DNA from 2 places in the Arthrobacter sp. UCD-GKA genome. Region 2 is predicted to be linked to the other one. Evidence: riboswitches for the same ligand, from Rfam matches in the RefSeq annotation. Region 2 holds a riboswitch; the other holds the start of a gene.

The links. Region 2 has a riboswitch for thiamine pyrophosphate ahead of BLJ79_RS06395 (3-oxoacyl-ACP reductase). Riboswitches for the same ligand answer to the same signal wherever they lie in the genome.
Region 1: it holds a riboswitch for thiamine pyrophosphate, as region 2 does, so the genes downstream of both, thiM (hydroxyethylthiazole kinase) here and BLJ79_RS06395 (3-oxoacyl-ACP reductase) in region 2, are expected to answer to the same signal.

The regions. Positions count from the first base shown of each region.
Region 1 is NZ_MOLR01000012.1:68,182-75,040, reverse strand. It holds gene BLJ79_RS18495 (M4 family metallopeptidase) at 1-614, shown strand, start outside; gene BLJ79_RS18490 (protealysin inhibitor emfourin) at 607-924, shown strand; gene pgm (phosphoglucomutase (alpha-D-glucose-1,6-bisphosphate-dependent)) at 986-2,623, shown strand; gene BLJ79_RS18480 (aldehyde dehydrogenase family protein) at 2,708-4,171, opposite strand; TPP riboswitch at 4,259-4,360, shown strand; gene thiM (hydroxyethylthiazole kinase) at 4,352-5,170, shown strand; gene thiE (thiamine phosphate synthase) at 5,170-5,826, shown strand; gene thiD (bifunctional hydroxymethylpyrimidine kinase/phosphomethylpyrimidine kinase) at 5,823-6,859, shown strand, end outside.
Region 2 is NZ_MOLR01000004.1:16,889-23,747, forward strand. It holds gene BLJ79_RS06385 (aminopeptidase P family protein) at 27-1,454, shown strand; gene BLJ79_RS06390 (metal-dependent hydrolase family protein) at 1,451-2,653, shown strand; TPP riboswitch at 2,733-2,826, shown strand; gene BLJ79_RS06395 (3-oxoacyl-ACP reductase) at 2,904-3,668, shown strand; gene BLJ79_RS06400 (LLM class flavin-dependent oxidoreductase) at 3,684-5,018, shown strand; gene BLJ79_RS06405 (hypothetical protein) at 5,093-5,449, shown strand; gene BLJ79_RS06410 (RNA-binding S4 domain-containing protein) at 5,510-5,887, shown strand; gene BLJ79_RS06415 (PLDc N-terminal domain-containing protein) at 5,967-6,194, shown strand; gene BLJ79_RS06420 (HTTM domain-containing protein) at 6,468-6,859, opposite strand, start outside.

The DNA of each region.
Region 1 (6,859 bases), on a different contig from region 2:
TCTTCAACTCCTTCACCTCCTCGCTGTCGGTGATCGCGCACGAGCTGGGGCACGGGCTGCTGCAATACACCACCAACCTGGACTACCGGGGCCAGTCCGGCGCGCTGAACGAGTCGATCGCCGATGTCTTCGGCGCCTTGGTGGAGCAGTTCGTGGCCGGCGACGACGCGGCGTCGGCCAGCTGGCTGATCGGCGCAGGCCTGTTCACCGACGCCGTCCAGGGCGTGGCGCTGCGTTCCATGGCCGCCCCGGGCACCGCCTACGACGACCCGATCCTGGGCAAGGACCCGCAGCCGGCAACCATGGCCGGCTACGTGGACACGGCCGAGGACAACGGCGGGGTGCACCTGAACTCCGGCATCCCCAACCACGCGTTCCACCTCTTCGCCACCGCGCTGGGCGGCAACGCCTGGGAAACCGCCGGGTCCCTGTGGTTCAACGTGATTGCCACCCGCTCATTGCCGCAGGACGCGGACTTCGGCACCTTCGCCGAACAGACCCTGCTCCAGGCCCGCCGCGACCACGGAGCCGGCTCCTCCGTCGAGCGGGCCCTGGCCGAAGCCTGGGACGCCGTCGGGGTCGAACCCGTCGTCCGGGAGGCCGTCCATGGCTGAGAACCGCGACGATGTGCTGGTCATCCGCGTGGCCCGCTCCGGCGGGGTCGCCGGGATTCCCCGCACCGGGATCCTGGAACTCCACGCGCAGGACCCCGGGCACGAACAGGAAGCCTCCTGGATCAGCATCGCCCGCGACGCCCTGGATGAGCTGCGGGCGCTGGAGCAGGCCAAGGCACCGTCACCGGTGCGCGATGCGTTCACCTGGTCGCTGAGCATCGACGGGGAAGACCATTCGGTGCCTGACACCCTGCTCACCGGCCCGGCCCGGACCCTGGCCGAACACGTCATTGCGCTCCCGCGCCGCTGAATGCCCGACGCCCAACGACGTGGGCGGGGCGCCGTCGGGCAATCAATGAGAAACTGGTGCCATGGCCCATCCTCGCGCCGGGACCCCGGCACTGCCCCAAGACCTGATCGACCTTTCAGCGGTGCGCGACGCGTACTTCGACATCCACCCGGATCCGTCCGACCCCGCACAGCGCGTGGCCTTCGGCACCTCCGGACACCGCGGCACCTCGATGAACGGCTCCTTCAACGAGGACCACATCGCCGCCATCACCCAGGGAATCGTCGAATACCGGCGCGCCGCGGGCATCACCGGCCCGCTGTTTGTCGGCAAGGACACCCACGCGCTCTCGGATCCCGCACAGGACACGGTGCTGGAGGTGCTGGCCGGCAACGACGTGCCGATCCTCGCCGACGCGCGCACCGGCTGGACCCCCACCCCCGCCCTGAGCCACGCCATCCTGGCGCACAACGCCAACCCCGATGCGCCGCGCGCCGACGGCATCATCATCACCCCCTCGCACAACCCGCCGGCCGACGGCGGGCTGAAGTACAACCCGCCGCACGGCGGACCGGCCGACACCGATGCCACGTCCTGGATCGCGAACCGCGCCAACGAGCTGCTGGAGGCCAAGCTGGACGGGGTCAAGCGCACCTCGCTGGGCGCCGCGCGCCTGGGTGGCAAGATCGGTGCCTTCGACTTCCTCGCCTCCTACGTCGACGACCTGCCCTCGGTGCTGGATCTCGACGCGATCCGCGCCTCGGGGCTGCGCATCGGCGCGGACCCGATGGGCGGTGCCGCGGTGGACTACTGGGGCGCGATCGCCGAGCGGCACCGGCTGGATTTGACCGTGGTGAACCCCGGGGTGGACCCGCGCTTTGCGTTCATGACCCTGGACACCGACGGGAAGATCCGCATGGATTGCTCCTCGGCCCACGCGATGGCCTCGCTGGTCGCCGCGCGCGACGCCTATGACATCTCCACGGGCAACGACGCGGACGCCGACCGCCATGGCATCGTCACCCCGGATGCCGGGCTGATGAACCCCAACCACTTCCTGGCCGTGGCCATCGAATACCTCTACACCCACCGCACCGGCTGGTCCACGGACGCCGGGATCGGCAAGACCCTGGTGTCCTCCTCGATGATCGACAGGGTGGCCGCGAAGCTTGGGCGCACCCTGGTGGAGGTCCCGGTGGGCTTCAAGTGGTTCGTGCCGGGCCTGCTGAACGGAACCGGTGCCTTCGGCGGCGAGGAATCGGCCGGTGCCTCGTTCCTGCGCCGCGACGGGCGCACCTGGACCACCGACAAGGACGGGATCCTGCTGGCGCTGCTGGCCAGCGAGATCACCGCGGTCACCGGCTCCTCCCCGTCCAAGCACTACGCGGCGCTGGCCGCCGAGCACGGGGCCCCCAGCTATGCGCGCCTGGACGCCGCCGCGGACCGGGACCAGAGGGCCCGTCTGGCGAACCTGTCCGCCAGCGACGTCACCGCCGATTCGCTGGCCGGTGAAAAGATCACCGCGCGGCTGACCGAGGCGCCGGGCAACGGGGCAAAGATCGGCGGGCTGAAGGTCACCACCCAAAACGCCTGGTTCGCCGCGCGCCCCTCGGGCACCGAGGACAAGTACAAGATCTACGCCGAGTCGTTCCTGGGCGCCGAGCACCTGGCCCGGGTGCAGGACGAGGCCAGGACCATCGTGGACACCGTCCTGGGCTGAGCCAGGTGGTGCGGGGCGGGCGCGGCCACACCGCACCCGCCCCGAAACAGCCGACCACCTACAGGTATGCGATCCCGGGCATGTCTACATCAGGCGTTTGATGATCTTTGACTTGGCCCAGGTGTACGGCGGGTAGACGGCCTTGAGCGTGTCCACCACCGTGGTCTTGCCCATCACCGCGCGCATCTGCGAGAGCCGCTCGAACCCATGCCGCCCGTGGTAGGCACCCATGCCGGAGGCTCCCACGCCCCCGAACGGAAGCGAGGGGACGGCCAGGTGCAGGCTCGGCGCGTTGTGCACGATGGCCCCGGCGCGCACCTGGTCCCCGAAGGACGACTGCAGCCGCGGGTTCTCGGAAAACAGGTAGGCGACCAGCGGGGTGGGACGCGCGTTGATGAAGCGAACGGCGGCATCGAAGCTGTCCACCGCGATGACCGGCAGGATCGGGCCGAAGATCTCCTCGCGCAGCAGGGCCGAGTCCGGGTGCACGTTGGTGATCACCGTCGGTTCGATCTGCAGCGTGTCCTCGTCGTACCCGCCTCCGACGACCACGTCCCCGTCGCCCAGCATGGCCACCAGGCGCTGGAAGTGCGCCGTGTTCACGATCCGCCCGTAGTCGCGGCTGGCCAGCGGATTCTTCCCGTAGAACCCCGTGATGGCCTTTGACAGCTGCTTTTCCAGGTTCCGCGCCGCGTCCCCCACCGCCAGCACGTAGTCCGGCGCCACGCAGGTCTGCCCGGCATTCATGAACTTCCCGAACGCCAGCCGGCGGGCGACCGCCGCCGAGGACCCGTCCATGACCACGGCCGGGGACTTGCCGCCCAGCTCCAGGGTCACCGGGGTCAGGTGCTCGGCCGCCGCGCGGGCCACGATCTTCCCCACGCGTTCCCCGCCGGTGTAGAAGATGTGGTCGAAGTGTTGTTCCAGCAGGACCTTGGAGGTCGACGCGCCGCCCTGGACCACGGCGCACGCCCGCCGGTCCATGAATTGCGGAACGAGCCGCCCGAGCAGCGCGCTGGTGGCCGGGGCCAGCTCCGAGGGCTTGAGCACCGTGACGTTGCCGGCGGCAATGGAGGCGACCAGCGGGGCGAGGATCAATTGCAGCGGGTAGTTCCAGGCACCGATGACCAGCACCACGCCCAGCGGCTGCGGCTCGATCTTGGCTGCCGCCGGGTGCAGCGCGAGCGGGATCTTGACCGCCTTGGACTCCATCCATTCGGAGAGGTGCAGCTGCGCGTGGTCGATTTCGGCACGCACCATGTCGACCTCGGTCATCCTCGCCTCGGCCCCGCTCTTGCCCAGGTCATCGGCCAGCGCATCGACGAAGTCCTGCTCGTGCGCCTCCAGCATCCGCTCCAGGGCCTTGAGCTGGGAGGCGCGGAAGCGCCGCGGGTGGGCCAGCCGGGTGGCGACCACGTCGTGCATCGAAGCGACGATCTCCACGATGTTTTCAGGCGACTCGGGCACCACCGGCGGCAGCTCGAGCTCGCTCAGTGCGCGCGACTCGCGCGGCGCGGTGGATGGATGCGGATTCTCGGTGATGCCCATGCCTAGAGCGTATACGGCGTGCGCGTGGGCCGCGACAGGCCGCGACGCGCAGTTGACGCCCCGCCCGTGCGGTGGGATAGGCTCGCGCCTAGTGACACGGGGTGTCGGCGCGCCAGCGATCCGACTGAGATAAGACCCGTAGAACCTGAACTAGTTCGTACTAGCGGAGGGATGTTGCTCATGGGATCCATGGCGCCTTCAATTGTTTTTTCACCCGGCGAGCTCGCCGATGCCCTGGGCGCGCTGCGCGCCTCCACCCCCTTGGTGCAGGTGTTGACCAACACCGTGGTCACCAACTTCACCGCCAACGTGCTGCTGGCCGCCGGGGCCTCCCCCGCGATGGTCGACGTGCCCGGGGAGGCCGGCGGATTCGCGTCGGTGGCCTCCGCGGTGCTGGTGAACCTGGGCACCCCCCATTCCGAGCAGCGCGCCGCCATGGCCGAGGCGGTGGCCGCCGCCAACGCCGCGGAAACCGGCTGGGTGCTGGATCCGGTGGCCGTCGGGTCGCTGCGCGTGCGCACCGACTTCGCCCTGGGACTGCGCGATGTCTCCCCCACGGTGATCCGCGGCAACGCCTCGGAGATCATGGTGCTCGCCGAGGCCGGGTCCGGCGGGCGCGGGGTGGAGGCCACCGACACGGTCGATTCGGCCGCCGCCGCGGCCCGCTCCCTGGCCTTGCGCAGCGGCGCCGTGGTGGCCGTCTCCGGGGAGGCGGACCTGGTGACCGACGGGGCGCGCACCATCTACGTTCATGGCGGAAGCAAGATGCTCACCCTGGTGACCGGCGGCGGGTGCGCGCTGGGCGCGATCTGCGCGGCCTTCCTGCCCGTGGTCCGGGACCCGCTGTTGGCCACCGTCGCGGCCCACGCGTTCTACTCCGCCGCCGCCGAACGGGCCGCAGCGGCAAGCTCGGGGCCGGGAAGCTTCGCTGTGCATTTCCTCGACGCCCTGCACGCGCTGGCCCCGGCCGACCTCGCGGCCACGGCGGTGCTGTCCTGATGGCCTCCGGAATCTACCTGGTCCTCGACTCGAATTCCACCGCCGGACGCCCGCTCGAAGACATCGCCGCCGCAGCGGTGGCCGGCGGGATCACCACGATCCAGCTGCGCTGCAAGGACCTGCCCGCCGGGGAATTCGTCGACACCGTGGAAAGCTGCGCCAAGCACACCTCCGGGCGGGCCACCCTGCTGGTCAACGACCGCATCGACGTGTACCTGGCCGCACGGGCCCGCGGCGCCGACGTGCAGGGTGTGCACATCGGCCAATCAGACATCCCCGCGGACCTGGTCCGCACGCTGATCGGGCCGCACGCCGTGCTCGGGCTATCCGCCTCCACCGCCGGCGAGATCGACGCGGCCAACGAACTCAACGCGCTTGCCCCGGGCACCATCGACTACCTGGGCGTCGGCGCCGTGCATGCGACCCCGACGAAGAAGGACCACCCGGAGCCGCTGGGCTACGGGGGCCTGGCCGCCGCCGTGGCCCGCAGCAATGCACCCGTGGTCGCCATCGGCGGGCTCGACGCCACCGACGTCCCGGCCGTTCGGTCCGCCGGGGCCGCCTCGATGGCCGTGGTGCGGGCGATCTGCGCCGCGGATGACCCGCGCGCCGCAACCGCCGACCTGATCAGCCTCTGGGAAGGGGAAACGCCATGAACACCATGAATTCCACCAAGAACATCCTGTCCATCGCCGGCTCCGACCCCTCCGGGGGCGCCGGGATCCAGGCCGACCTGAAGTCCATCGCGGCCGCCGGCGGCTACGGGATGGCGGCGGTCAGCGCGCTGACCGCCCAAAACACCCGCGGCGTGCGCGCCGTGCACGTGCCCCCGGCCGGCTTCCTCACCGAGCAGCTGCTTGCGATCTCCGAGGACATCTCCATCGACGCGATCAAGATCGGGATGCTGGCCAACGCCCAGGTCATCGACGAGCTGGGAACCTGGCTGGCCACAATCCGCGGTGCCGCCGGCGCCCCCGGCGCCCCCGGCGGACGCGTGCCGGCCGTCGTGCTTGACCCGGTGATGGTGGCCACCAGCGGGGATTCGCTGCTGGATGCGGCCGCCGATGCGGCGCTGCGCCGGCTCTTCATCCATGCCGACGTGATCACCCCCAACATCCCCGAGCTCGCGGTGCTGGCCCGCGGCCCCGAGGCCACCGACTGGGACTCGGCGGTGTCCCAGGCACGCATGCTCGCGGCGGAATACGACGTGCTGGTGCTGGCCAAGGGCGGGCACCTGGCCACCCAGCGCTGCCGCGACGCGCTCATCGACGCCGGCGGGGTGCTGCTAGAGGTCGAATCCGAGCGCCACGCCACCGGCAACACGCACGGCACCGGCTGCTCGCTCTCGGCCGCACTGGCCACGCATTACGCGCGCACCGGGAACTGGGGCACGGCGCTGCGCCGTGCCAAGGACTGGCTGTCCGATGCCATCTCCCGCGCGGACGAGCTGTCCGTCGGATCCGGGCACGGCCCGGTCAACCACTTCGCCGCGCTCTGGGACGGGGTGCGCCCGGCGCAGGCCGGGGACCCGCTGGCGCAGTGGTGGGAACGGATCGCCCCGATCCGCGCGGGCATCGACGAGCTGGGCTTCATCCGCGCCCTGAAGGACGGGTCGCTGGCCCGGGCCCACTTCGAGGACTACCTGGGCCAGGACGCCCTGTACCTGCGCACCTATGCGCGGTCCATGTC
Region 2 (6,859 bases):
ACACTTCCGAGCAAAAAACAGCCTCCATGCCCGCACCCACCAAGGCCGATCCGAAACTGCCAAGGCTGGCCGAGGTGCCGGCCTTCACGCAATGGATGTCCCAGGGATGGGCCGAGCCCGAACGCACCCCCGCCGCCACACCCGATGCCGCGGCCGCCGCAGCGGACCACCGCACCAGGCTTTCGGCCGCGCTGCCCGGGGTGGCCTTCGTGGTCGCTGCGGGATGGGCACCGGTGCGCAGCAACGACTGCTTCTACGACTACCGGCCGCACTCGGACTTCCTGTGGCTGACCAACTGCCATGCCGAGGGCGCGGTGCTGGTGGGCACCCCGCGAGCCGGCGGCCACGATTACCGACTCTTCGTCCCGGCCCCGGCACTGCCAGGGGACCCTGCGTTCTTCACCAGCGCCGCGCACGGCGAACTCTGGGTCGGTGCCGCCCACGGTCCCACCCACTGGGAAGCGGCCCTGGGCCTTCCAACCTCCCCGCTCGGTGCGCTGGACGAGGCGCTGGCCCGGCTTTCCGGCGCCGAGGCCGCCGGCAACCTTGGATCCTCCATGGTGGCGACGCATTCCCTGAAGCCGTCGGCGGTGCTTCGCCGCACACTGGCCGAGCTGCGGCTGCTGAAGGACGCATGGGAGATCACCGAGCTGCGCAACTCCGTCACCCACACCATCGAGGGCTTCTCCCAGGTCATCAACCAGATCCCCACCGCCATCGCCGGCGGCGGGGAACGCTGGTTGCAGGGCACCTTCGACCGGGTCGCCCGCCACCACGGACACGGCCCGGGCTATGCCACCATCGTGGGTTCCGCCCACCATGCACCGACGCTTCACTGGGTTCGCTGCGACGGACCGGTCGTCGAATCCGAGATGCTGCTGCTGGACATGGGAGTGGAGGAGAACAGCTTCTACACCGCGGATGTCACCCGCACCTTCCCGGCCAACGGCCGCTTCACCACCGCCCAGCGCGAGGTCCACGACCTGGTGGAAAAGGCGCACCGCGCCGGCCTGGCCCAGATCACCCCCGGCAAGGACTTCACCGCCTTCCACACCTCCATCATGGAGGTCATCGCCAACGGCCTGAGCGACTGGGACATGCTCCCGGTTTCCGTCGACGAGGCGCTCTCCCCTGCCGGCCAGCACCACCGCCGCTGGCTGGTCTGCGGGGTGGGCCACCACCTGGGCCTGGACGTGCACGACTGCTCCTCCGCTTCCTACGAGGAATACCAAGGTGCGGTGCTACAGGAAAACATGGTGCTCACCGTGGAACCCGGCCTCTATTTCCACCAGCACGACGAAATGGTCCCGCCGGAACTGCGCGGCATGGGCGTGCGCCTGGAGGACGACCTGTTGGTCACCGCCACCGGCCACGAGAACCTTTCGGACCCGCTGCCGATCGATGCCAACGGCATCGAAGCCTGGATGGCAGCACAGGCAGGGGCCAAGGCATGAGCCCCGCATCTGTCCTGACCGTCACCGATGCGCTGGTCTTTGACGGCGAAAATCCTGAGCTCGTCCGCGGCAACGTGACCTTCAAGGATGGACTTATCACGGCCATCGGCGCCCAGGAAGAAGGTGAGCTGCTCGACGCCGCCGGCAAGGTCCTGGTCCCCGGGCTCATCGATGCCCACTTCCACGCCTATGCAATCTCCCTTGACGGATTCCGCAACGAGCGCGGCCCGCTCTCCTTCGCGGCCCTGGCCGGGGCCAAGCGCCTGGGCGAGGCCCTGTCCCGCGGCTTCACCACCGTGCGTGACGTCGCAGGCGGGGACATCGGCCTGTCCAGCGCCATCAAAGCCGGGTTGCTGGACTCCCCGCGCTACTTCTACACCGGCCCGGCGCTGAGCCAGACCGGCGGGCACGGCGACCCGCGCGAGGCGGACGTGGATGTCTGCTTCGGCCACGGCCACATGTGCGAGGTCGTCGACGGGATCGAGCCGCTGCGCGTGGCCGTGCGCGAACGCCTGCGCACCGGCGCCCACGCCATCAAGATGATGGCCAGCGGCGGCGTGGTCTCGCTGACAGACCCGCTGGCCATCCCGCAGTACTCGGACGAGGAAATCGCCGTGGTGGTCGCCGAGGCAACCCGCCGGGGTTCCTACGTCGCGGCCCACGCCTACTCGCCAGCGGCCATTGCCCACTCGGTGCGCAACGGCGTGCGTTCGATCGAGCACGGCAACCTGCTCGATGCGCGCACCGCAGCGTTGATGGCCGAGCACGGTGCCTATCTGGTGCCCACGCTGGCCGCCTACGCGGCCATGGACCGCCGCGGGGACGAGGTCGGCCTGTCGGAGGTCTCCAAGGCCAAGAACCTGGAGGTCCTCACCGCCGGCGGCGAGGCCATCAAGCTTGCGCTGGCCGCCGGCATCCCGGTGGGCTTCGGCTCGGACCTGATGGGAGACCTTGCGGATGAGCAGCTCAACGGCTTGGCCCTGCAGATCGAGGCCGTGGGGGTCTTTGAGACGCTGCGCTCGGCCACGAGCGTGAACGCCGCGCTGCTGCAGGAACCGACACTTGGACGCCTGGCCCCGGGCATGGCCGGGGATGCGCTGCTGCTGGACGGAAATCCCTTCGAGGATGCCTCGGTGCTCTATGACGAGTCCCGGCCGCGCACGATCATCCAGGGCGGGCGCATGCATTCGGCTTCATGACCGGGGCGAACACCAGCAGTACGACCGGCACGGCGTCGCTGATTGGGGATTGGCTTGGGGCGGTGCTAGGTTGGCCGTAGGACTCGACACGGGGTGCCGCCTGGCGGCTGAGAGATAGACCCGTTGAACCTGATCTCGATAATCCGAGCGAAGGGATGCCGGTCCGGCATGACGCATGGTGGCGCCCCGCTTTTGGGTACCTCGTGGCAGTTCCATGGCATCCTTTCGCTCCAACGAAAGGTGCAAGAGAATGCTCATCAAGGACCAAATCGTACTTGTCACCGGTGCCGGCCGCGGCCTGGGCACCGACCTGGCCCGCGCCTTCGCCCGCGAGGGCGCACGGCTCGTGCTGAACTACCGCTCCAGTGAGGCCGGGGCCCAGGAACTGGCCGCAGAGTTCGGGGAGGATCGCGCGATTGCGATACGAGCCGACGTCTCGGAACCCGAACAGGTCGCCGAGCTGGTCGCCACTGCGCAGGAACACTTTGGCGCCCCTATCACCACGGTGATCAACAATGCCCTGCCGGACTTTTCCTTCAACGGCGATGCCCGCTCCAAGGCGGACGGGATCGGGTACACGGAATTCGGGGCGCAATTCACCGGCATCATCGGCGGAGCATTGAACACCATCCAGGCGACCTTGCCGGGCATGAAATCCGCAGGCTTCGGCAACATCGTCAACATCGGAACGAACCTCTTCCAGAACCCCGTGGTCCCGTACCACGACTACACCGCGGCCAAGGCGGCACTGCTGTCGCTGACCCGCACGTTCGCGTCGGACCTGGGCCCCGAGAACATCCGCGTCAACATGATCTCCGGAGGCCTGCTGCGCACCACCGATGCCTCGGCGGCCACCCCGGAGGAGGTCTTTGACCTGATTGCCGGTTCCACTCCCCTGCGCCGGGTCACCTCCCCGGCGGAGTTCGCCGATGCCGCCCTGCTCTTTGCCTCGCCCTGGTCGCGGGCGGTGACCGGGCAGAACCTGGTGGTCGACGGCGGCCTGGTGATGAATTAGGAGGAGGGCAAAACCATGGATTCGACACGCCAACTGCACCTGAACGCCTTCATCTACGGTGCCGGCCACCACACCATGGGGTGGCGCCACCCCGACTCCAGCGCCGACCGCGTCGGCGACATCGCCTACTACGAGGAACTGGCCCGGCTGGCCGAACGTGGTTGCCTGGATGCGGTGTTCTTTGCCGACGGGCAAAGCGTCAACCACGAGTACGCGGCGGGAATCCCCTGGTTCCTCGAACCGGTGACCGCGCTGAGCGCCATGGCGCGGGCCACCGAGCATATTGGTCTGGTCACCACGATCTCTGCGAGCTTCTACACCCCGTTCCATGTCGCCCGGCTGCTGGCGTCCCTCGACCACATCAGTGCGGGCCGCTCGGGCATCAACGTGGTGACCTCCATGTTCGACGCCGAGGCCCGCAACCACGGGATGGATGCCTTGCCGGGGCACGCACAACGCTACGAACGTGCCGAGGAGTTCATGGACGCGGTGCAGGGACTGTGGGATTCGTGGTCGGATTCGGCACTGGTGGTCGACCGTGAGGCCGGCCAATACCTCGATCCCTCCCAGATCCGCCCGATCAACCACCGCGGCAACCATTTCACGGTTGCCGGCCCGCTGACCGTCCCGCGGTGCCCGCAGGGGCGTCCGGTGCTTTTCCAGGCCGGATCCTCGGAGGCCGGGCGTTCCTTTGCCGCCCGGTACGCCGAAGCGATCTACTCGGTTTCCTGGGACCGGGAATCGGCCCTGGAATATGCCGCGGACATGCGGAGGCGGTTGGAACTTGTGGGGCGGGCCGGGAATTCGGTGCCTATCCTTCCCGGGCTGGTCACCTACATCGGGGCGAGCCGGGAGGAAGCCCGGGAAAAGAAGGCCGCTTTGGATTCCTACCTGGATCTCGACTCGGCCATCACCCAACTGAACATGTTCACGGGCCAGGACTACACCTCGCATCCTTTGGATGGGCCGGTGCCTGGGCTGCCGCCGGCCGAAGGGTTCTCCGGACCGCAGGGCCGCTACCTCACGGTGCAACGCATCATCGAAACGAAGCAGCCCACGCTTCGCGAGTTGCTGGGATTCCTGGCGGCCGGCGGCGGCCATGCCACCATGATCGGCACGCCCACCGAGGTCGCCGACGAAATCGAGGAGTGGTTCACCACAGGTGCCTGCGACGGCTTCAATCTCATGTGCCCCAGCTTCCCGGCGGGGCTAGATGACTTCGTGGCACTCGTGGTGCCGATCTTGCAGGCACGTGGCCTTTTCCGCACGTCATACCCGGGCAGGACCCTGCGCGAAACCCTGGGCCTGTCCAGGCCTGCACGTCTGGAGAACGTACCGGTTTCGGGCTGATCGCCCGTGCCCGCAGGTGGGAGGCCTCGGAGTTCCCGGCGTTCTCCCACCTTCGAGCCACTACGATGGAACGCATGAGATTTTCACGTTCCAAAAATGCCTTGCTCCTTTCCGCTGCCGTCCTGCTGCTCTCCGTGAGCGGTTGCGCGACCATCGCCGACACCGCTTCCTCCGCGGCGTCCTCGGCAGCAACCCAGCTGGCCGATGGGGCAAAGAAGGAGCTCATCAAGAAGGTGTGTGCACCGATCAAGGACGGCAGCATCAACGCCTCCGACCTCAAGGTCGTCTCGTCCATGGTGGACGCGGTCCGCGAGGGTGGCCTGCCCCAGGAAATCGTCAGTGCACTCGATGATGTGGCGGCCTCAGGCGACAAGGTTCCCGCCGATGTCCAGGCCAGGCTCGTCACCGCCTGCGACAACGCACTTGCCTGAGCCGGCACAGGTGTGTTGCAACAACCGCGGCGAAGTCCCCGCGCTGACTAGACTGGCGGCATGAAGCAGGAAACAAAGGCTGTCAGAATCGACGCCTGGCTATGGTCGATCCGGATCTACAAGACCCGTTCCGCGGCAACCACCGCGTGCCGTGCCGGTCATGTGCGGTTGAACGACAAGCCCGCCAAGGCCGCCCAGATCGTTGTACCCGGTGACACCATCAGGGTCAGGCAATCGGGATTCGACCGCACCCTGGAAGTGACCGCTGTGATCGCCAAAAGGGTGGGAGCGGACATCGCTACCCGTTGCTACATCGACCACACGCCTGTCCGACCCAAGGAAGTCATCCCCCAGGTTCCCGTGAGGGACAGGGGCGCAGGCCGGCCCACGAAGAAAGATCGGCGTGAGATGGAAAGACTCCGGGACCAGTTCCATTAGACGGCGACTACGATGGGAATGGATAGCCAATAACGCGGTAGTGAAGCTGTCACAGCCGTTGTCGCAACAGAGGAGAACCATGAGCCGGAACAAGTCCTGGAACGAACTTTCTGTCGTATCACGCTGGCGCGTCGCCATCCTGGGCATCACGCAGTTGGCACTCCAGTTCGTTGCCTTGCGCGATCTCGTCAAACGTCCGGCGGCCGAGGTCCGTGGGGCAAAGGGCGCGTGGGCCGCGGCCTCGTTCATCAATTTCCTCGGGCCCATCGCGTATCTGGCATTCGGACGGACGCGTCGGGTCAAGTAGCCACAATTCCGACGCGGGCGGGATCTGGGGATCGCCAAGGCCCGGCCAGGCTTGAAAATCGAATTCGGTCCTAGCACGGCAATGTCCAGCAGACGATACTTTTCGCCGGGACACGCCTCCCAACGGAGAACCGGTGGCAGGGAAGTTCCAGGATCATTGCTCCAACCGGGCCCAATATTGCTCAATGAAGTCGGGCATCAATCTTTACCGATTGCCAACACCGGTCGAATTCCCCACGAATCTGCAGAACCACGGGCGATGAATTCCCTGGGTTCACTCGGAAGCCGTGCTGCTGCTGCCCGCGTTGGCGAACTGTTCCGGCCTGGGCGGAATGCTCCTTGGCACAGGGGGCAGGCCAATCTCGGACCGGAGAATCTGTTTGGCCTTGGTGTTGGTGCGACGGACCCAATTTCCGGCCTTTTCCCAGGAACTGTCGCGCACAAAGAGCATGTCCAGGGCGATCATCGCCAAGGAGAACGACCAAAGCCCCATGAAGAATCCGATCCCGACGTGCATGCCCAGGAGCAGGACGAGGGAAAGATAGCGGGTGTACTTCCACAGCAGCAGCACCGGGAAGAGCAGCTGGAAGTAGATGGATACCCACGTTGCCACCAACACGGCCGGCGTGATCTGCCAGGCAAGCTCGCTCAGAAGCGGAACAACCT